Linked DNA regions of Leucothrix mucor DSM 2157. The main gene of each other region encodes a partner of the protein of the gene in region 2 in a complex. Links are inferred from orthologs where the notes say so. Each region holds a gene or a part of one and is shown on either strand. Other genes may lie near its edges.

Region 1 (10,527 bases), 170 kb from region 2 along the record:
TTGCGACCACCAGCCGCCGGTGCGCCATCCATTACAACAGAGTGCCCACTATCAGACTCTCCAACAAAGCTCATGTGATCTAACCATTTAACTCGCGCTTTCATGCTGCTTGCTCCAGTTTTTTCTCAACGGCATCCATTAGTAATCCTGCGATATTAGCCGAATAAATTGTATCTAACTCACGAATACAGGTTGGACTGGTGACATTGATTTCTGTCATGTAGTCACCAATCACGTCCAAACCAACAAAGGTTAATCCCATTTCTTTAAGACTTGGGCCAACCGCCGCACAGATTTCGCGGTCGCGGTCGGTCAATGGGACCCCCTTTGACGTCGCACCAGCCGCAAGGTTCGCACGACCTTCGCCTTTAGCCGGAATTCTTGCTAAAGCGTAATCAAATGGCACGCCATCGACTAGCAAAATGCGCTTATCGCCATCTTTAAACTCCGGGAGAAAACGTTGCGCCATCGCCGTCACTGTCCCTTGATGGGTAATGGTTTCCAAAATAACGTTGCGGTTTTGATCGCCTGCCTGAATCTGGAAAATCATTGAACCACCCATGCCATCCAGCGGTTTCACAACAATGCGTTCGTGTTTGTCATGGAAGGCTTTAATGCGCTGCATATCTCGGGTAACCAGAGTTTCCGGAGCAAACTCGTGAAACCAGGTTGTGAAAAATTTCTCATTGGCGCTGCGAATACTGGATGGACGATTAAGCACCAAACAACCTTGCTGCTCAGCCAGTTCCAGCATGTAAGTACTGTAGATGTACTCCATATCGAAAGGAGGGTCTTTACGCATAATGACACAGTCAATGGCTGACATCGGCTGCGTTTGTTCGCCCGTTACATCAAACCAGTGATCATTATTATCCTGCAGACTAACCGTTTGGCTATGGCAGTAAACAATCCCAGCTTCCGTAAAAATATCTGACTGCTGTATATAATGAACATCCCAACCACGGCGTTGCGCTTCGAGCATCATGGCAAACGTACTGTCTTTATAGGGTTTGATCGACTCAATCGGATCCATTACAAATCCGATACTAACCGGCTGACTAGACATACAGGAACATCCATCGCTATTTAATGTGGAGGATGATTGTAGTCGCTAAAACGGCAAAAAAAAAGGCAGACCGAAGTCTGCCTAAAGTTGCGAGGGAGTTGGTGCTGCACTTTGGAGACTTGGCTCCAGAGTACAAAATTCTAAGTGTGCTGCTGATTTTACAGCGGCTGCAGACATGTTATCTGCGTTTAACTACCCCTTGAGTAGCAGTAAACAATTCTTAGGTTCAAAAATATGTTAAATTAATTCGTTATTACGTGATGCAACGTGCCGATAGAGTATTTGTGTGCATTAAAAGAAAACAGTAATCTGCGCTGCTCAAAGCAATCACTCACTTTAGTTAGCAAAGCAGGTGGGCAAAATGAACCTAATAATTACCAACAACGACTACTCAAATGAAAGCAGTGTTGAAAGATAATCTTAAGCAACCTCGACGGGAAGATGACCGTTCGGAGGACGCACAGCTGTTGCAGCTCATACAAAAAGGTGACAAGGATGCTTTTTCAACTTTATATTTGAAATATCAGCCACGTTTTCTAAAGTATTGCACCAGAGTGTTGCAAAATGACGTAGCATTAGCTGCGGACATTGTTGATGAAGCGATGATCGAAATATGGAAGTCCGCCGGAAACTTTGCGGGCAAGTCGCTCCCATCAACGTGGATGTATTCAATCATGCGTTTTCGTTTGATCGGCTATCTGCGTAAGAACAAGGAGATTCTCCTTGAAGACGACACAGCCGCTGTCAATATGGAAGACACTGCTTTAAGGCCCGATGAAGAACTAGAGTTAAGCCAGGTTAATGAGTCACTGATACGGCACTTAGGGTATCTGAGTGACAAGCACCGAGAAGTGCTTGAACTGGTTTATTTTAAAGAGCTATCCGTACGTGAGGTAGCCACTGCTCTGGGAATATCTGAGGGGACGGTAAAGACTCGCATGTTTTATGCGAGAAAGCATTTGAAAGAAATCCTGACGAACGCAGGCTCTCTTTAGGTCGTAATATTATGGATACCAATACCAAACAACAAGTAAGAACGCTGCTACCCTGGTATCACCTTGGTAAGCTGTCGGATACTGAGAAAGCCCTTGTTGACAAAGCAACGCTTGAAGATGCTGCCCTGCGAGATGAATTAGCGCTGGAAGCAGAAATGATTAAACAGACTCGTGCTGATAAAACAGTGATGGACGGGTCTGCGCTACAGAGCGCACAAGTAAGGCTAAATAGTGTTCTGGCAAAGATCGATGCGCTGGAAACACCAAGCGAGCAAGTTGTGGCTGAGCCGGCAAAGGCCAGCACTCCACAGGCACCGACATTGTTTGCTCGCATCAAAGATTATGTAGACAATTTACTCACTGGTAATTCTCATAGCTTTTCGTATGCTGTTTTCGCCGTGCTAACGGTCGTACAGCTTGGGCTTTTGATGTTCTTTGTGCTGCCTTCTGCTAATATTACCAGCGAATATGGCCTAGCCAGCTACACTGAAAGCAGTCCAAGCACTCAGGTAGTTAAAGCTCCAGCTGATGCTGACCACACCGTGTTACTAATTGGATTAGATGAGAATATTCATTTTGAACGAATTGAGTCACTATTCAGCGCAGTTGAGAATGTACAAGCCGAACTTCTTCCAGATGACGCAGGATTTTACCGCGTACGCCTCAATAAGAAGTTAACTGCTGAAGAATTAGAGGGTTTGGAGAATGAGTTGTCGAAGAAGCATGCATCAATCTGGTTTGTTGGGGAACAGTTCCCGAATTAAGCAGATCTTGTCTGGCGCCACTTGGGTGGTAGCCAGCTGCCTTGTTTCGACCTCCCTATTTGCTGAACAAACTCAAACGGACACCGGTATTGCAATACCGGGATATCAGCCCGGCGTTCATAAGCCTGGCCCGATTCGTCCTCAAGCTAAGCAACGCCGTAATAACCCCTACTATTACGGCTTTGTTCCCTTCTATCAAAAAGCACCACCACTAACCGTCGTTCCGATAGTTAAGCCCAAACCTGCCCGCAGCGACTTTGTTAAAGACGAATTATTACTAGTCTATGACTTTGGCTTGTCTGTCGACGAAGTTAAAGCAATTACCGACAAGTACAAACTCAAGCGCAAAGGTGGCATGGCCATCGGCGCTCTCCGAAAAGGTGTGGTAATCGCGGATACGCTGGGCCAAAGTCCACTGGATTTATCCGATACCATTAACAAAGCTGAAAAGAACTTTGAAGCCAGCACCAACAATTACTTCATGTTGGCTGCAAATACCAATACCTCTGCTCGTGGAAACTATCCATTAGCACAAACAGGTATCGGTATCGCGCATGGCGTATCTAATGGCCGCGGAGTGTTGATAGGATTGGTAGATACGCCAGTTGACTTAAATCATCCCACTTTGCGCAGCTCCAATATCGAGCAGCGCAATATTGTTGACCCTAATACGGTTGAAAGCAAAGCACACGGCACCTCGATTGCGGGCATTTTAGTCAGTAAAAACCCACGTATCGGTATCGCACCAGAAGCTAAGGTGTTATCCGTTGGTGCATTTTCTTCCGTACCCGGTCACCCAAGTTCATTACGTGGCACTTCAACCGATATTGTTAGCGCCATCGCTTATTGTATTGAGCGCAAAGTAGATATTCTCAATCTAAGCTTTACCGGCAGCCGCGATACCTTTTTAGAAAATATTGTGCGTGAAGCCATTCGACAAAATATCGTCGTAGTCGCCGCTGGTGGTAATAATGGTCGTACCGGAAGTACTATTTACCCTGCACTGATCGATGGCGTTGTTGGGGTAACGGCAGTTGATAAAAATCGCCGTCTATTTAGCAAAGCCGATAAAGGCCGCTTTATTGATATCGCCGCACCGGGCGTTAATATTCTGACCACGGCCCCACAGGGCAAATATCAGGTATCAACCGGTACCTCTATGGCCGCCGCACATATCTCTGGTGCGATGGCATTATTAAAGTCTTACGACCGACGCTTTACGGCATCACAACTAAACAGAACCAGCACCGACCTTGGCCAACGCGGACGAGATGACGAGTTCGGAAATGGCCTAGTCAATGTTAGCGAAGCCCTACGCCAACTTGGCGCACCCATTCGTTAATTGACAACTCTCCTCTGGTCTTTGCCATGAAAACAACCAGCCGCCTTTGGCTATTTGGAATACTGATTGTCGGACTGGCTATTGCTGCAACCATCACATTCCGAATCAACCCTTACCACACTGCTTCCGATACGTTTCGGGGGCGGGTACTAGGCTTTGAGTTATTTCGAATTCCCAGTGATTCCATGAAACCGACACTGATTCCCGGTGACTACATACTGGTTTCAACCAATGCTTACACCAACGCCGAACCGCAAATCAATGATGTGATTACCTTTTTGTATCCAAAGGATAAGTCCGTTAATTACATCAAACGCTTGATTGGCCGCCCCGGAGATCGCGTACGCATTGAGAACTTCAATGTGTTTGTTAATGGTAAACAAATTGAACAGCCCTATCTTGACAAAGCTTTGGTCAAATCACCTATTTCCCGGTTCATGCCAGAAATTGTCGTTCCGAAGCGGGGCTTGTTTGTGATGGGCGATAATCGGGATAATAGCAATGATAGCCGCTTTTTTGACGTGGTTAATCAAGCGGATGTCATCGGCAAAGCAACCACCATTGTATTTGGTCAAAATCAACGTATCGGACAATCTATTCAATGAACGGCATTTTTGTAACCGGCACCGATACCGATGTCGGCAAGACGTGGGTGGGTACTCACCTCATCCGTGAACTTATTGATCGTGGCATCGATGTACACCCGCGAAAACCCATCGAATCAGGCTGGCCTACTGGTGATTTTCAACATACTGATGCTTGGCGACTGGCACTGGCAGCCGGTAAAACCGAACAGTTAGATGCTATCTGCCCTAACCGTTTTGCAGCGGCATTATCACCAGTACGAGCCGCTCGCATGGAAGGCACCTCACTAACACTGCGTCAATTAGCCGCTCAATGCACTGAAAATCTAAAGCAGGATGACTTTCTGTATGTCGAAGGGGCTGGCGGACTTTACTCGCCATTAACTGAAGATGCGCTCAATGCAGACCTTGCCAGTGCGCTGCGTTTACCGGTGGTACTGGTCGCTAATAACCGCCTTGGCTGCATGAGTCAGGTGCTTTTATGTTGTGAAGCACTGCAACGAAGAGGCTTAGATTTACTCGCCGTTGTGCTCAATCAAGTCAGCGATAGCAGTGGCGATGCGACCATGAATAACCAAGAAGACTTAGCCGAATTGCTCCCGCAGCCGGTTTTTAGCTTGACTCATAATCAAAGCTCCTTGCCAGCCCCCCTGATAGATTTGCTATACTAGTGAATTACCTAGGAAAAATGCCGGACACACTCCCATGTTATACCCAAAAGATTATGATGTAATTGTTGTTGGTGGCGGCCATGCAGGCACCGAAGCCGCACTGGCGGCTGCACGCATGGGACAACGTACACTGCTACTGACCCACAATATCGAAACCATTGGCCAAATGAGCTGCAACCCCGCAATTGGCGGTATCGGCAAAGGCCATCTGGTTAAAGAGATTGATGCACTGGGCGGTGCCATGGCGCATGCTGCCGACCGTGGCGGTATCCAATTCCGAATTCTGAATGCACGTAAAGGGCCAGCGGTACGAGCGACTCGTGCTCAGGCTGACCGCGTACGCTACAAAGCCGCTGTGCTGGAAATCGTTCAGGGGCAAGAAAATCTAGACCTGTTTATGCAAGCTGTGGATGATCTGATCGTCGAAAATGATCGGGTAGTTGGCGTGCGCACTCAAATGGGCCTGAATTTCCGCGCGAAGGCCGTGGTATTAACTGTCGGCACTTTCCTTGGTGGAAAAATCCATATTGGTATGGAAAACCACTCTGGTGGTCGTGCTGGTGATCCACCCTCCATTGCACTGGCTCAGCGCCTGCGTGAATTACCATTTCGAGTAGAGCGCCTGAAAACAGGGACGCCGCCGCGTATTGATGCGCGCAGTATTGATTACAGCCAGCTAAGCGCTCAGCCGGGTGATGACCCAACCCCAGTATTTTCATACTTAGGTAATCGCTCAGAGCATCCCGCGCAAGTGGCTTGCCACATCACCTACACCAATAAGAAAACGCATGATCTGATTCTCTCATCACTAGATCGCTCACCGCTGTATTCGGGTGTGATTGAAGGGACTGGCCCACGCTACTGCCCGTCCATCGAAGACAAAGTTGTGCGCTTTGCGGATAAAGAACAACACCAGATTTTTATCGAACCAGAAGGTCTCGATACTTATGAAATCTACCCGAACGGCATCTCAACCAGCCTGCCATTTGATGTACAGCTCGGTTTAGTCCGCTCCATTGTTGGCTTTGAGAATGCGCATATCACGCGTCCGGGTTATGCCATTGAATATGATTTCTTCGATCCTCGTGACCTGAAACCAAGCCTTGAAACCAAGTTTATGCCAGGCCTGTTTTTTGCGGGTCAAATTAACGGCACCACCGGCTACGAAGAAGCTGGCGCACAAGGCTTACTCGCGGGTATGAATGCTGCATTGCTGGCTCAAGACAAAGAGTCTTGGAGCCCTAAGCGTAATGAGGCTTACATCGGCGTGTTGGTTGATGATCTGATTACCTGTGGTACCCAAGAGCCTTATCGGATGTTCACCAGCCGTGCAGAACATCGCTTACTGTTGCGCGAAGATAATGCAGACTTACGTTTGACTGAAATCGGCCACAAGCTTGGTTTAGTGGATGAAAATCGCTGGCGTGCTTTTAGCGAAAAACGCGAACAAATTGAGCGTGAGATGCAGCGCATGCGTGATACCTGCATTCGTCCGGCACAACTGACTCCAGAACAAACAAATACTATTTTTGGCGGACCATTAAGCCATGAATACCACATGGACGAGCTACTGCGTCGCCCGAATATAACCTACAAAAGCCTGACCTCACTGGATATCGCCGGCCCTGCCGTTAGCGATGAAGCCGTTGCCGAGCAAGTTGAAGTACAAATCAAATACGCCGGCTACATTGAGCGCCAGCAGCTGGAAATTAATAAGCAACTGCGTCAGGAAAGCACGGTGCTGCCGAACACTTTGGATTACAGCGAAGTGGTTGGGCTCTCTAATGAAGTGCGCCAAAAGTTTGTTGAGCAGCGCCCAGCGACTATTGGACAGGCTTCACGCATTCCGGGCATTACGCCAGCGGCTATCTCCATCTTGCTGGTACACCTGAAAAAGCAACAATTGCAACTGAAGGCCAGCGCATGAGCGAGTCATTATGGGAGTCAGGCCTTGCAGCATTAGACTGTGGGGCAAGTGATGAGCAAGTTGCCAAGCTGAAACTCTACGTGAGCTTGCTACAGCGCTGGAATAAAACCTACAACCTCACAGCTGTTCGTGATCCTTTAGAGATGATTCCGGCGCATATTTTTGACAGCCTAGTCGTTGCGCTTCACCTTGAGGGTAGTAATTGCTTAGATGTTGGTAGCGGCGCAGGCTTGCCCGGCATTCCTTTGGCCATTTTACAGCCAGAGCGCCAGTTCACCATGCTGGATACCAACGGCAAGAAAACACGCTTCATCCAACAAGCGATTATCGAGCTGGGTCTAAAGAATGCCAGCGTAGTGCAGAGCAGGATTGAGCAGTGGAAACCACCGCAGCTATTTGATGCGATCATCAGCCGCGCTTTTGCCTCCATTGTCGATTTCGTAGAGGGTAGCGCAATGCATCTAGCCGAAAACGGTGCACTGTATGCCATGAAGGGACAATTTCCGGCAAGTGAATTAGCGGAGCTGCCTGACGGCTACGTTCTGGAATCACAACATGAGCTAAAAGTGCCCTCACTGGTTGGCGAGCGCCATTTGTTGAAAATAGTCGCAGCACACTAAAAAAACCCTTTTTGTTTAGCGAACAGACAAAAAATCAGTATAATGCATGAGCTGAGCTAATCATTGAGGCTCCTTACATTAGTATATCAACACTATTCACTAGCGATTTCCCGCAAATTAGCGCTTAGTTCGATCGGATCGATTTAAATCGGCCCAACTAGTGTGATGTCGTCAGCTGCATTGGCTCAGTGGTTTGTAGTACCTCCTAAGTTTGTTCTTAATATCGTAGATGATTGCATTTGCACCCAAGTCTAGTGCTTGGGTGTCTTTTTACGGGCTTTTTCTAATCACAGAAACACCCTCCTCCAAAAATGCCGTATAATCCCCCGTTTACTGAAACTGCTGAATTTACTGCACATGTCTGAATACAACGTCTCCACCTTTCAGGGACAGATCTTCGCCCTGCAGGACTACTGGTCAAAACAAGGCTGCGCCATTTTACAACCCTACGACATGGAAATGGGCGCGGGTACTTTTCACCCTGCGACATTCCTGCGAGCGGTTGGCCCTGAGCCATGGCGTGCGGCTTACGTACAACCATCACGCCGTCCAACCGATGGTCGCTATGGCGAAAACCCTAACCGCCTGCAACACTATTACCAGTTTCAGGTAATTATTAAGCCATCTCCGGATGATTTTCAGGAACTGTACCTTGGCTCACTTAAAGCCATGGGTATCGACCCGCTGAAATACGATATTCGCTTTGTTGAAGATAACTGGGAATCACCAACGCTGGGTGCGTGGGGACTGGGCTGGGAAATCTGGCTAAACGGCATGGAAGTGTCGCAGTTTACCTACTTCCAGCAAGTCGGCGGTATCGACTGCAAACCCGTTTCGGGCGAGATTACTTATGGTCTGGAACGGATTGCCATGTATGTGCAAAACGTTGAAAACGTCTACGACTTAGTCTGGACTGAAGGCCCGCAAGGCACTATCACTTATGGCGATGTTTACCATCAAAACGAAGTTGAGCAGTCTACTTACAACTTCGAAAAAGCCAATGTGGAAGAGCTGTTCCATCAGTTCGATGAAGCTGAGCGCGTGAGTGTGGCGATGATCGAATCCGGCCTGCCACTGCCTGCTTACGAGCAGATGCTGAAAGCCTCACACCTGTTTAACTTGTTGGATGCGCGTCACGCGATTTCGGTGACTGAGCGTCAACGCTACATTCTTCGGGTACGTACTTTGTCTCGCGGCATTGCACAAGCGTATTACGACTCGCGCGAAGCCTTAGGCTTCCCTATGTTGAAATCGGACAAAGCAGAATAAAGGAGATCTGGCAATGACAACGACTGCGGACTTGCTGATCGAAATCGGCACCGAAGAATTACCCCCGAAAACGCTGGGCAAACTATCAGCGGCACTCACTAGCCACCTGGTGGATAGTCTGACAACCGCCGGCATTCCATTTGGCGAAGTAAAATCATTTGCTTCCCCACGCCGTTTGGCAGTTCTGATCAATGATGTTGCCGAGTTTCAGGCCGATCAGGATGTTGAAAAACGCGGCCCTGCCTTAAAAGCAGCTTACGACAAAGAAGGTAATCCAAGCCGTGCGGCAATGGGTTTTGCCAGCTCTTGTGGCACGACATTTGATCAGTTGCAGCAGATTGAAACCGACAAAGGAACCTACCTAAATTTCAAGCAAACGGTTAAGGGTGCAGCGACTCGTGACTTACTAGTTGACATGTTAAATGCGGCATTAGCTGCACTGCCTATTGCCAAGCGCATGCGCTGGGGTGATCGTGACACTGAGTTTGTACGTCCGGTGCATTGGATTGTGTTTTTATTGGGAGACACGGTGGTCGATGCTGAAATTCTGGGTATCAAAACCGGTCGTGAAAGCCGTGGCCATCGCTTCCATGCACCACAAGCAATTAGCCTGAATACGCCTTCAGACTATGCTGATGCCATGCGCTCAGCCTATGTCTTAGCCAATACGGATGAGCGACGCGAAACTATTCGCAAACAAGCAGAAGCCAGCGCTAAAAGCATTGGTGGTGTTGCAGTAATTGATGAGTCATTGTTAGATGAAGTGACTAACCTGGTCGAATGGCCAAGCGCAGTCGATGGTTGTTTTGGTGAAGAGTTCTTGAAAGTGCCTCAGGAATGCCTGATCACCAGTATGCAAGATCACCAGAAGTATTTCCCGGTCGTTGATGAGTCTGGCAAATTAATGCCGTACTTTATTACGATCAGTAATATCGAAAGCAGTGATGTCAGCGTCGTGCGTGATGGTAATGAGCGCGTTATCCGACCTCGCTTTAGTGATGCTGCGTTCTTCTGGGATCAGGATTGCAAAACACCGCTGGAATCACGTCGTGAGGCGACCCAAAAGATCGTTTTCCAACAGCAACTTGGCACCTTGTTTGAAAAAACAGAACGTGTTTCCCAACTAGCTGGCCGTATTGCCACACAGCTTGGTGAAAATGCAGAGCATGCATCGCGTGCTGCACAGCTAAGTAAGTGCGACCTAGTCAGCGATATGGTACTGGAGTTCACTGAACTGCAAGGCATCATGGGGCGCTATTATGCGCTGAATGATGGCGAGCCAGAGTCAG
Region 2 (10,416 bases):
TTTATTTCAAGAGAAGCCATGCACTGATTATCCTTTAACTGAGCCGGCCATTAATCCACGCACGAAATATCGTCCGGCCACAATGTAAACAAACAGGGTAGGTAAGGCGGCAATCACTGCCGCTGCCATATCGACGTTATATTCTTTAACGCCGGTGGAGCTGTTCACCAAATTATTAAGCGCGACAGTCATCGGTGCACCTTCGCCAGCGGCAAATGAAGCGCCGAATAGAAAGTCATTCCAGATATTGGTAAACAACCAAATCACGGTCACGACGATAATCGGGCCGGAACTGGGCAACAAGATGCGCCAGAAAATACCGAAAAAACTCGCGCCATCAATCATCGCTGCTTTCACTAATTCACTGGGAAACGCTTCGTAATAATTGCGGAAAAACAGCGTTGAAAAGCCAATACCATAGGTGACATGCACGAGCACCAAACCGGCTGTGCTGCCTGCTAAACCTAAATTTCCGAGTACTTGCGACATGGGGATGAGCACAATCTGAAACGGAATAAAGCAGCCAAACAGCATTAACGCGAATACCCAGCGGTGACCTCGAAAGCGCCACTTGGTGAGTACATAGCCATTGAGTGCGCCCAGAATTGTTGCGATAAGCACGGCGGGAACGACCATTTTAATCGAGTTCCAGAAGTAGCCATTGATGCCTTCACAGGTCAGTCCGATACACGCGCTGCCCCAGGCTTTTAGCCAAGGCTCAAACGTCCAGACTTCGGGCAACATCATCATATTGCCTTGGCGAATTTCATCCAGCGACTTAAAGCTGCTGACCAACATCACGAACAGCGGCAACAGATAAAATACGGCGAACACCAGCAAGGTCGTATATAAAGCGACTCGCCAGAAGCGTCCATTTTCTACGCCAGCGGATTGATTACTCATGGCGTTTACTCCGTGTTTCAGCATACAGATACGGCACCATAATCGCGGCAATGGTCATTAGCATAATCATTGCCGAAGCCGCACCGACACCCATTTGGTTACGGGTGAAAGTATAGGAATACATAAAGGTCGCCGGAAGCTCGGTGGCATTCCCCGGCCCACCGCCAGTCAAGGCAATAACTAGATCGTAGGATTTAATCGCCATATGTGACAGCACGACAAAGGCACTTAGGAACACCGCACCCAGCTGAGGAATGATCACGCGTCGATAGGTTTGAAAAGTGGATGCTCCATCCAGCTGCGCTGCTTTAATTTGTTCGCCATCAATTCCACGTAAGCCAGCCAGAAACATTGCCATAACAAACCCGGAGCTTTGCCAGACGCCCGCCATGACCACGGTATAGATTGCCATTTCGGAATTGACCAGCCAGTCGAAACTGAAACTACTCCAACCCCATTCGTGCATGGTTTTTTCCAGACCGAGACCTGGATTTAAGAACCACTTCCAAGCGGTTCCAGTAACGATAAACGACAAAGCCATTGGGTATAAATAAATGGGCCGTAGGAAACCTTCGCCGCGAATTTTCTGGTCTAACAGGATTGCCAGAAACAAACCTAGGATGCCGCAGATCCCGATATACAAGATACCGAAGATTGCGAGGTTATCCAGAGCAACTTGCCAGTTCAGCGTTTTCCAGAGCTTCTCGTAATTGTCCAATCCGATGTATTTCATCTTGGGCAACATCCTCGACGCAGTCATAGAAATATAACCGGTGTAGATAATGAAGCCGTAGACAAAACACAAGGTGATGGCAAAGGAGGGCGAGAGGACTATTTTTGGCAGGTTACGCCGCCACCAACCCGCCCAGCCGGAAGTGTTGTCGTTCATATAAAAGCCTTGTGAAATGGAAAGCTTTGCGGTGGCTGGGGAGGAGTACACCACCGCAAAAGCTATCCAGGTTTTACCTCTTATTTACACCCGCTTACTTCGCGCCTTCGATGGCTGCTACCAACTCTTTGACGGCATCAGCGGAGCTGTTGTCACTATTGAAGTGTTTGGTCACGACATCGTACAAGGCATTTTTCACGGAAGCCGGAGCTGCATGACCGTGTGCCATTGAACCGACGAGTTGATCGCTTGCGGCAGCTTCAGCCAAGTCTTTCATGGCTTTTTTACCGCAGGCATCAAAGGCGTCATTCGGTACATCGGTACGGGCTGGCGCAGAGCCTTTAACCACGTTAAACGCTGATTGGAAGCCCGGAGACATCACGGCTTTGGCCATGGCCAGCTGTGATTTTTTACCAGCCTCTTCACCGGCAAACATCACAAACTGATCGGAGTTGAATGACACCATGCCTTGTGTGCCCGGTACTCGAAAACAGAGGAAGTCTTCACCCGGTATTTTTTCGGCTTTGATGAATTCGCCTTTTGCCCAGTCTCCCATGATCTGTACACCGGCTTTACCTTCGATGACCATACCAGAAGCTAGATTCCAATCACGACCGGAGAAGTTGTCATCGACAAAACCACGCAGCTGACGCATGCGATCAAACACCTTCACCATAGTCTCAGAGCCAAGTGCTTCAGCATCCAGGTTGACCATCGATTTGTTGTAGAAGTCGATACCGCCGGTCGTCATCACAACACCATCAAATAGGGTCGCATCCTGCCAAGGCTGACCACCATGTGCCAGTGCGGTATAGCCTTTGGCTTTGATCTTTTCCAATACGGCAATGAACTCATCCCAATCTTTTGGAAGCTCAGTTGCGCCGACTTCATCCATGACTTTTTTGTTGGCCCACACCCAGTTGGTGGAGTGCACATTGACCGGAGCAGCAACCCAATTGCCTTCATATTTTGAGAAGCGCTGTAGCGCAGCAGGAACCACTTTGTCCCAGCCTTCGGCTTCGGCCAGTTCATTTAAATTTGCAGTGGCATCTTCTGCCGCCCAATCCTGGATATCAAAACCGAGCATTTGAACGGCAGTCGGAGCGTTCTTCGCTTGTACACGCGCACGCAATACGGTCATGGCATTGGAACCACCACCGCCGGCAACCGGCATATCCTTCCAACCAATTCCCTGAGTTTTCAAATCATCCTTCAGTACGGTTAGCGCTTTTGCTTCCCCGCCTGATGTCCACCAATGCAGTACTTCGACATCATCAGCCATCGCACCACCGCTTAGACCAAATGCTAATGAGGCTGCTAACAATTTCACTTTAAAATTACGCACGTTCATTTCATCCCTCCTCAGGGTTTCAGTTTATGATCGAGGCGCGCCACAAGACTCGCGAACAATCAATTCGGTCGGAATCACAATTCGCTGGCGTGGCGCATTGCGATCTTTAATATAAGTTTGCAGCAGCTCGATGGCCGCTTCGGCGATGGCTGCTGCAGACACTTTTACAGTGGTTAGAGCAGGGTGCGTCAAACTGGAATCGGCAATATCATCAAAGCCAACCACGGCCAGATCTTTGCCTACTTCCAGTCCCATTTCGCGCGCCCCACTCAGCGCACCGTATGCCATCAAATCTGAAAAACACATCACGCCGGTGATTTCAGGATCGTAGTTTAAAACGGCTTTTAGGGACTCTCGGCCGGCTGCACGACCTTGCATCACTTGGTACACATATCCCGCTGGAACATTTAAACCAGCATCGCTCATGGCATCCATATAACCGGCAAGCCGTTCGTGATAATCCGAGGTATGATCCACGCCGCCAATGAAGGCGATTTTTTTATGGCCTAACTGAATCAGGTGTTGGGTGGCGGTATACACGCCATTACGGTTATCGGCGATCACGGTCGGAAAATTGCCAAAGGGCACTTCTCGCATGATCTGCACAACGGGAAATCCGTTACGAAATATTTGCTCCAGCCAAGCGGCGGAGGTTAGGGGAGCGGGGCAGATCAGCAGACCGTTAACATTGTATTCCATTAACTTTCTGACGAGGGTTTCTTGCTGCTTAAGCTGCTCGCCATTGCTGACAAACATCGGGACTAAATCCAGCTTAAGTGCTTCTTGCTCAAAATGATTGAGCAGCTCGCCGCTGTAAGGTGTGTTCAATACATTGACGATAACACCCAGTAAATCACTGGTAGCGGTTTGGCGGAGGTCGGCTGCTTTACGGTTGTAAACATAGCCGGTTTGTTCGATACCCTTGAGAACACGTTCGCGGGTTTTTTCATTAACATCAGCACTGCGCCTCAAAACCAGAGACACGGTCGACTTCGACACGCCAACGTGTTTTGCCACATCCAGCAGGGTCACTCTGCGCCCTTCCGGTTTGGTTGGCAGGTCTTGCATCGACAAATTCCTCCTAAGATTTTGTGCTGTTCTATTTAATCTAGCACAAAATCTGGAACGTTCCAAACGAATGTCTTAGTGAACTGATTGACTACGATTGATCCGCTAAGCCCATTTGAATTTTACCCAACTCGGAGAGGTCATCCTCAGTGGCTCGAGCATCGAAGTTGAGTTCGTAATTTTCGGCGGCAAAATCAGGAGCACTATTACCGGCTAAAAAGGCATCTGCCTGAGCTTTCAGGTAGTCCGCATTTTTCTGGCAATAGGGAGCCGCACCGATGTACATCACATTGCTGTAGCCCTGACCTTGGTGTTGATCCTCTACCGCATGAATCACATCCGGATGCCACCAAACCGTATCGCCTGGTTGCATCATTGGAATGGGCATGAGCGCTTCCAACAATAAAGCATGCCACTTGGGATCGCACAATAATGCTCGTGAAGCCATCGCACCGCAAAGCTCATCATCAGGCACATCATCTTGCAACGCACGTAAAAACATCCAAGCCAAGGCTCTGGAAACTGGGACCAAATTGAGCGTGCCATCACCTGGTCCTTGCGGCGTTAAAGCGACCCAGCCTTGATAGGTTCGGAACATACTGCAGACGGCTGGCGATGGGATTTCCTGAGTCTGGTTTCGGAAGGCCGCATCAAAAGGTTCATAGGCTTCCCAGTTGCCATCAATCAAATGACGGAATACTTTTCGAAAACCTTGCTCGTCTATCCAACGCTCAACCGAGCCACCATCGATATGCGGTTTGAGCCCTAAAGAATTATCGCCGGGTTCTCTGCGCCGAACCCGGTCGGCATAAGTACATTCACGGTCAGGGTCGAATACCTGCTCACCCTCGTGTTGGTAATTCCAAACCCGATTGAGATGGCGGCGGGTGATTGCCATATTCTCAGATTGGCGTGCCATGATTTGTGGTTTTGACCAGTACACGCTGAAGATTTGTGGCTTACCCTGTTGCAGGGATGAGAAGTATTTATCGAGACCTTTGTCCGGTGTATTCACGTAATCAAGCGTATCTAAATAATCTGCGATTTGCTGATTCCACTTTTGTGCTTGCTCTACAGGAAAGGTATTTCTCACAATGACGCAACCACGTTTACGAATCATGGCCTGTTGTGATTCAGTGACCCCACCTTCGAGTAAGTCGGCATAATTGAGTTCAGGAATGACATTATCGCCGTTAGCTTGCAGCGCTTTTATCTCATCAATTTCTGCTTGGATGGATGCCGTCATTCCTTCAAAGCTGTCTTTAAAATTTCCGCATGACTGCTTCAGCTGTGCCTTTGCTTCGCGAATCGCTTGCGGAATATTTTCCACGTTTAAGCTCATGCTACTTCCTCCTGTAATGACCTGTGCGACCTGAAAGGTTCCAAAGACGCACTTTGAAAAGATCAATTCATCCTAACCAAGCTGATTTTTTAACTCAATCTTTAAGTCTCTGGCACCTATGCTGACGCTCAATTTACCACTGCTTTACAAAAATGTTCGCCTCCTCAGTAAAGCAAATTAATCGCATCTTATACACTTAAGCTTTGCCCAACTGAGAGCCTACGATGTCTGAACCTGCAATTAGCCGCCACCCAATTCCTGAACTCAATAACCTTCCTGATGATATGCGCGAACTGATTTTAGAGGTGCAAGAGAAGTCCGGTTTTGTGCCAAATATCTTTTTAGCGTTGGCTCACCGTCCTGCCGAATTTAGAGCGTTCTTTGCTTATCATGATGCACTGATGGAGAAGGACGAAGGTTTAACGAAGGCCGAACGGGAGATGATTGTGGTCGCCACCTCCGGATTAAACCAATGCCAATATTGTGTTGTGGCGCATGGTGCCATTTTGAGAATCCGCGCCAAGAACCCGTTGATTGCCGATCAGCTAGCGGTCAATTATCGCAAGGGTGATATTAGTGAACGTCAGAAGGCTATGCTGGCGTTTGCAGAGAAGGTTTGTAAAGAAGCCGAAACTGTCTCCGATACTGATTATGCAACGCTTTATGAGCATGGCTTTAATGATGATGATATTTGGGATATCGGAGCGATTACGGCATTTTTCGGCCTATCTAATCGATTGGTGAATATGGCGAGCATCCGACCTAATGATGAGTTTTATATGCTGGGAAGACAGCCTCGTCAATAAACCAACCTCGCAATATTATCTCCCTCTGGTCTGACAGCTCTACCCTTCAGCAGGTAGAGCTGATAGACCAGAGCTAATTCACATTTGATTCAGTTGTCCCTCTCTAGTATCAAAAAAATCAATAATTGCTCCTGCTGCCTATCCCCCAATAGTGCATGCCCGTTCGATTGATTGTTCTTTTACAACCCCAATCCGTCCCGCTCGCTTTCACTTTTTGAGAGTTGTTTTGAGCAGGCGATTTATAGAGACAATTCAATGAATACAACAAAAAACGTACTATCTGCCGCACTCGCTTGCCTACTATTTTCTGGAACGGCTATTGCTGATACCGCAATTGGTGCTTATGTGAATCATGATGGTTGGACGACTCGTACTATCGATGAACTCAACGATTCCACAACTCGCACTGCAGCTACCATTAACCTGTTTTCAAGTTTTAACTACAACTGGTGGGGACATCTGCGTTACCAAGCTTCCAATATTGTATCTCGCAATGCCACCCCACTAATCACGTGGATGCCTTATAAGCGTGACCGCCCTGATGCCAATATTCTGCAAGAAATTAGCAGCGGTCAATTTGATGGCTATATTTACAGTTGGATTGATGGCTTTAAATATTGGCGTAGTACGTATCCAGCTGACCAACAGCCAAAAATTGCCCTGCGCTTTGCGCATGAGTTTAATGGCACTTGGTACCCTTGGGGAGATAAGCCCGAGGACTTAAAAACGGCTTGGCGTTACCTGCATGCCAAGTTTGTGGCTGCCGGAATTGGTGATGCCGTTGACTGGGTGTGGTGTGCCAATAATGTTGATGTCGACAGTTATGATGATATTACTCAGTACTATCCTGGCGATGACGTGGTGGACTGGCTGTCATTGGATGGTTATAACTGGGGCAGTAATTATTCGTTTAGTAGCTGGAAGTCATTTGATGAAACCTTCAGTCAGCAGTATGTGAACATGATCAGCAACTACCCCAACAAACCAATTATGTTGGGTGAGGTTAGTTCAGCAGAACCACACGATCTTCCTAATGCCAGCTGGGGCCAGAATGGCGATGACAGCGATGCTGGTGAAAGCAAAGAAGAATGGGTTGCTAACATGATGCAAAGCATTCAATCTTACTATCCTGCAATTAAATCGATTGTTTGGTTTAACACAAACAAGGAGCTGAAATGGGGTTTAAATCTTGAAGGCAATACAGGCTTATCTGCTTATAACCATGCAGTCTCTGATCCTTATTTCGCAGGGACAATGAATCCAGAGCTTATTGAAACTGAAGCCAGTAGTCTGTCTGAGCCAAGCTTGCAAGCAAGAGCTGGAGATACAGCTACAACAGAAAAGCTTCTACAAGCTAAGTCAGACAATAATAGACCAGTGAAAATTGCGGACTCATCTTCTAAGGGTAATGCTTACGGTCTTAGTAAAAGGCCTGAGATCAAAGGTGTTTCCAAGCTCAAAAAAGAAGCCGCTGGTCTTCGTAAAATGAATCGCAAGCTACTTAAAAAATGGCGCTTGGAGAGCATTCTTCCTGCGGATGTAGATAAGCGTAACCAGTAAATAGCCCAATAAAAAAGGCATCGCACTTTGACAGTGTAATGCCTTTTAGAAATATTTCTTACGATTTTTTATTCCTGAAACATGCAATGTTTCACGTGGAACTACTTACCAATACAGAACGAACTAAAGATTTCCCCAAGCAAATCATCTGGAGTAAATCGACCTGTAATCTGTCCTAATGAGTCTTGCGCCAAGCGAAGCTCTTCCGCCATTAACTCGCCAGCATTAAATGTTTGTAGCTGCTCGGAGGCACGATCAACTGCCTGCTGCGTATCCTCTAATGCTTGTAGATGTCGACGCCTTGCGATAAACAGATCTTCACTATCAGCCTGATAGCCCATACGCTGTTTCAACGCCTCACGTAGGTTATCAATTCCGATTTGCTCTTTAGCTGAGATATAAAGATGTTCGCCATGCTGTCCAACAGCATGACCGCTCTTATCGATCTTATTGTGTACTGTAATTCGAGGTAGGTGCGAGGGCATTCTTTCCAACAGACTATGATGGCTCTGATCAGCCGCTTCAGTATCATCCACTAAAAACAAAATCAGATCTGCTTTTTCGACTGCTTGCCAAGCACGCTGAATACCGATTTGTTCCACGGGGTCATCACTATCTCGCAAGCCTGCCGTATCAATCACATGCAAAGGCATGCCATCTAAGTTAATTGACTCACGAAGCACATCACGGGTAGTACCTGCGTACTCGGTGACAATGGCAGTATCTTGACCGGCTAAAGCATTGAGCAAACTAGACTTACCCGCATTGGGTTTGCCAACAATTACTAGCTGCATACCTTCGCGCAATAGGCTGCCTTGACGAGCTTTATCGAAGATGGTTTTTAGCTGCTGTTGAATATTGCTGAGCCTATCTAAGACTCGTTGATCAGCGAGGAAATCTATCTCTTCTTCCGGAAAATCCAGAGCTGCCTCGACATACATTCGAAGCTCAGTGATTTGAGTGAGTAGGGAGTTGATCGCAGCCGAGAAGTCACCTTGAAGGGAGCGCAGTGCAGAGCGTGCTGCTTGTTCACTACTGCTATCAATCAAGTCGGCAATGGCTTCGGCTTGAGCCAGGTCCAACTTGTCATTTAGAAATGCGCGTTCTGAAAACTCACCAGGGCGGGCTAAACGGGCCCCAAACTGTAAGCAAGCCTGCAGCAACATATCCAAGACAATTTTGCCGCCGTGTCCTTGTAACTCAAGCACGTCTTCGCCAGTAAAGGAGTGAGGTCCGGGGAAATAAATAGCAACACCGTCATCCAACACACGCCCATCATTTCCAAGAAATTGTCGGTGTGCAGCACGATGAGGTTTTGTGAGTTGACCCAGCATCTGCTCTGCAATGTGCTGAACACGTGGGCCTGAGAGGCGGATAATGCCAACACCACCGCGACCTGCCGGGGTAGCGATGGCCGCGATGGTGTCGTTTTGAAGCATGGTTGTTACCTAATAGTTAACTCAGAACGGGGGCATCATCACCCACAATTCGTTTGGTAATCACATACTGCTGAGCAATAGACAGAACGTTGTTCACAACCCAGTACAGTACAAGACCAGCAGGGAAGAACAAGAACATTACAGTGAATACAACCGGTAAGAACTGGAAGATCTTCTGCTGCATAGGATCTGTCATTTGTGGCGGATTCAGGCGTTGCTGAATGTACATACTTGCACCCATTAACAGTGGAAGTACGTAGTATGGATCCATAACCGACAGATCTTTAAACCACATAATCCAAGGTGCTTGACGTAATTCCACACTCTCAAGCAGCACCCAGTACAGCCCCATAAACACAGGCATCTGAATCAGGATTGGCAAACAACCACCCAATGGATTGATCTTTTCCTTACGGTAAAAGTCCATTGTTGCCTTTTGCTTCGCTTGAGGATCAGCTTTATGCTTTTCGTTGATTTCTTTGATCTTGGGGCCCAGTTTCTTCATTTTCGCCATTGAGCGATAGCTGATCGCTGAAGGCCAGAAAAAGAATAACTTGATCAAAATCGTCATCAGAATAATCGTCCAACCCCAGTTGGAAACGACTGATTGAATGCGATTCATAATCCAGAAAATAGGCTTAGAAACAAAGCTGAAAATACCATAATCCACAGTCAGATCCAGACCTGGTGACATGGCTTCCAGATTTTTCTGAATCTTAGGGCCAACGTAAAACTGACTCTTGAAAATACCTGCTTTACCGTCTGGAACAGACAATGATGGAGAGCTCACACGCAATATGTGACTGCTACGCTCTGGGATGAACAGTGTTTCATAGGTGTTTAATGAATCAGGACCAGGAATCCAAGCACTAATAAAATAATGCTCGAGCATGGCGGCCCAGCCACCTTTGATCTGCTTTTTAAGATTTTCGCTTTCAATATCACCAAAATCAACTTTTACGTACTTATCATCATAATACGCACCACCAACATAGGAAACTGTACCCAAACCTATGCCCTGACTCTCTGGAGTACCATGCGTTATTTGATGATATTCA

What was found.
Region 1: the proteins of mnmE (region 2) and mnmG are in contact, whole or in part, in a solved structure (PDB 9HIP), measured with the Escherichia coli proteins. The link is inferred for Leucothrix mucor DSM 2157 from one-to-one orthologs.

The regions. Positions count from the first base shown.
Region 1 is NZ_ATTE01000001.1:4,072,803-4,083,329, reverse strand. What follows is about bases 4,938-7,902. They hold mnmG (tRNA uridine-5-carboxymethylaminomethyl(34) synthesis enzyme MnmG), read left to right. Parts: upstream 4,938-5,456; coding sequence 5,457-7,349; downstream 7,350-7,902. Other genes in these bases: rsmG (16S rRNA (guanine(527)-N(7))-methyltransferase RsmG), read left to right, coding at 7,346-7,902; bioD (dethiobiotin synthase), read left to right, coding at 4,938-5,422. Outside these bases: LEUMU_RS0118575 (OsmC family protein), read right to left, coding at 1-104; gshB (glutathione synthase), read right to left, coding at 101-1,066; LEUMU_RS0118560 (sigma-70 family RNA polymerase sigma factor), read left to right, coding at 1,462-2,061; LEUMU_RS0118555 (hypothetical protein), read left to right, coding at 2,073-2,825; LEUMU_RS26790 (S8 family serine peptidase), read left to right, coding at 2,767-4,167; lepB (signal peptidase I), read left to right, coding at 4,194-4,772; more of bioD, read left to right, coding at 4,769-4,937; more of rsmG, read left to right, coding at 7,903-7,969; glyQ (glycine--tRNA ligase subunit alpha), read left to right, coding at 8,327-9,238; glyS (glycine--tRNA ligase subunit beta), read left to right, coding at 9,252-10,527. UniProt on the Escherichia coli protein: NAD-binding protein involved in the addition of a carboxymethylaminomethyl (cmnm) group at the wobble position (U34) of certain tRNAs, forming tRNA-cmnm(5)s(2)U34.
Region 2 is NZ_ATTE01000001.1:3,903,254-3,913,669, reverse strand. The notes cover bases 7,190-10,043. They hold mnmE (tRNA uridine-5-carboxymethylaminomethyl(34) synthesis GTPase MnmE), read right to left. Parts: upstream 9,359-10,043; coding sequence 8,021-9,358; downstream 7,190-8,020. Other genes in these bases: yidC (membrane protein insertase YidC), read right to left, coding at 9,375-10,043; LEUMU_RS28240 (glycoside hydrolase family 26 protein), read left to right, coding at 7,190-7,919. Outside these bases: LEUMU_RS0117815 (ABC transporter ATP-binding protein), read right to left, coding at 1-20; LEUMU_RS0117810 (carbohydrate ABC transporter permease), read right to left, coding at 28-903; LEUMU_RS0117805 (carbohydrate ABC transporter permease), read right to left, coding at 896-1,792; LEUMU_RS0117800 (ABC transporter substrate-binding protein), read right to left, coding at 1,887-3,143; LEUMU_RS0117795 (LacI family DNA-binding transcriptional regulator), read right to left, coding at 3,168-4,211; LEUMU_RS0117790 (YbiU family protein), read right to left, coding at 4,303-5,553; LEUMU_RS0117785 (peroxidase-related enzyme), read left to right, coding at 5,778-6,359; more of LEUMU_RS28240, read left to right, coding at 6,615-7,189; more of yidC, read right to left, coding at 10,044-10,416. UniProt on the Escherichia coli protein: Exhibits a very high intrinsic GTPase hydrolysis rate. Involved in the addition of a carboxymethylaminomethyl (cmnm) group at the wobble position (U34) of certain tRNAs, forming tRNA-cmnm(5)s(2)U34.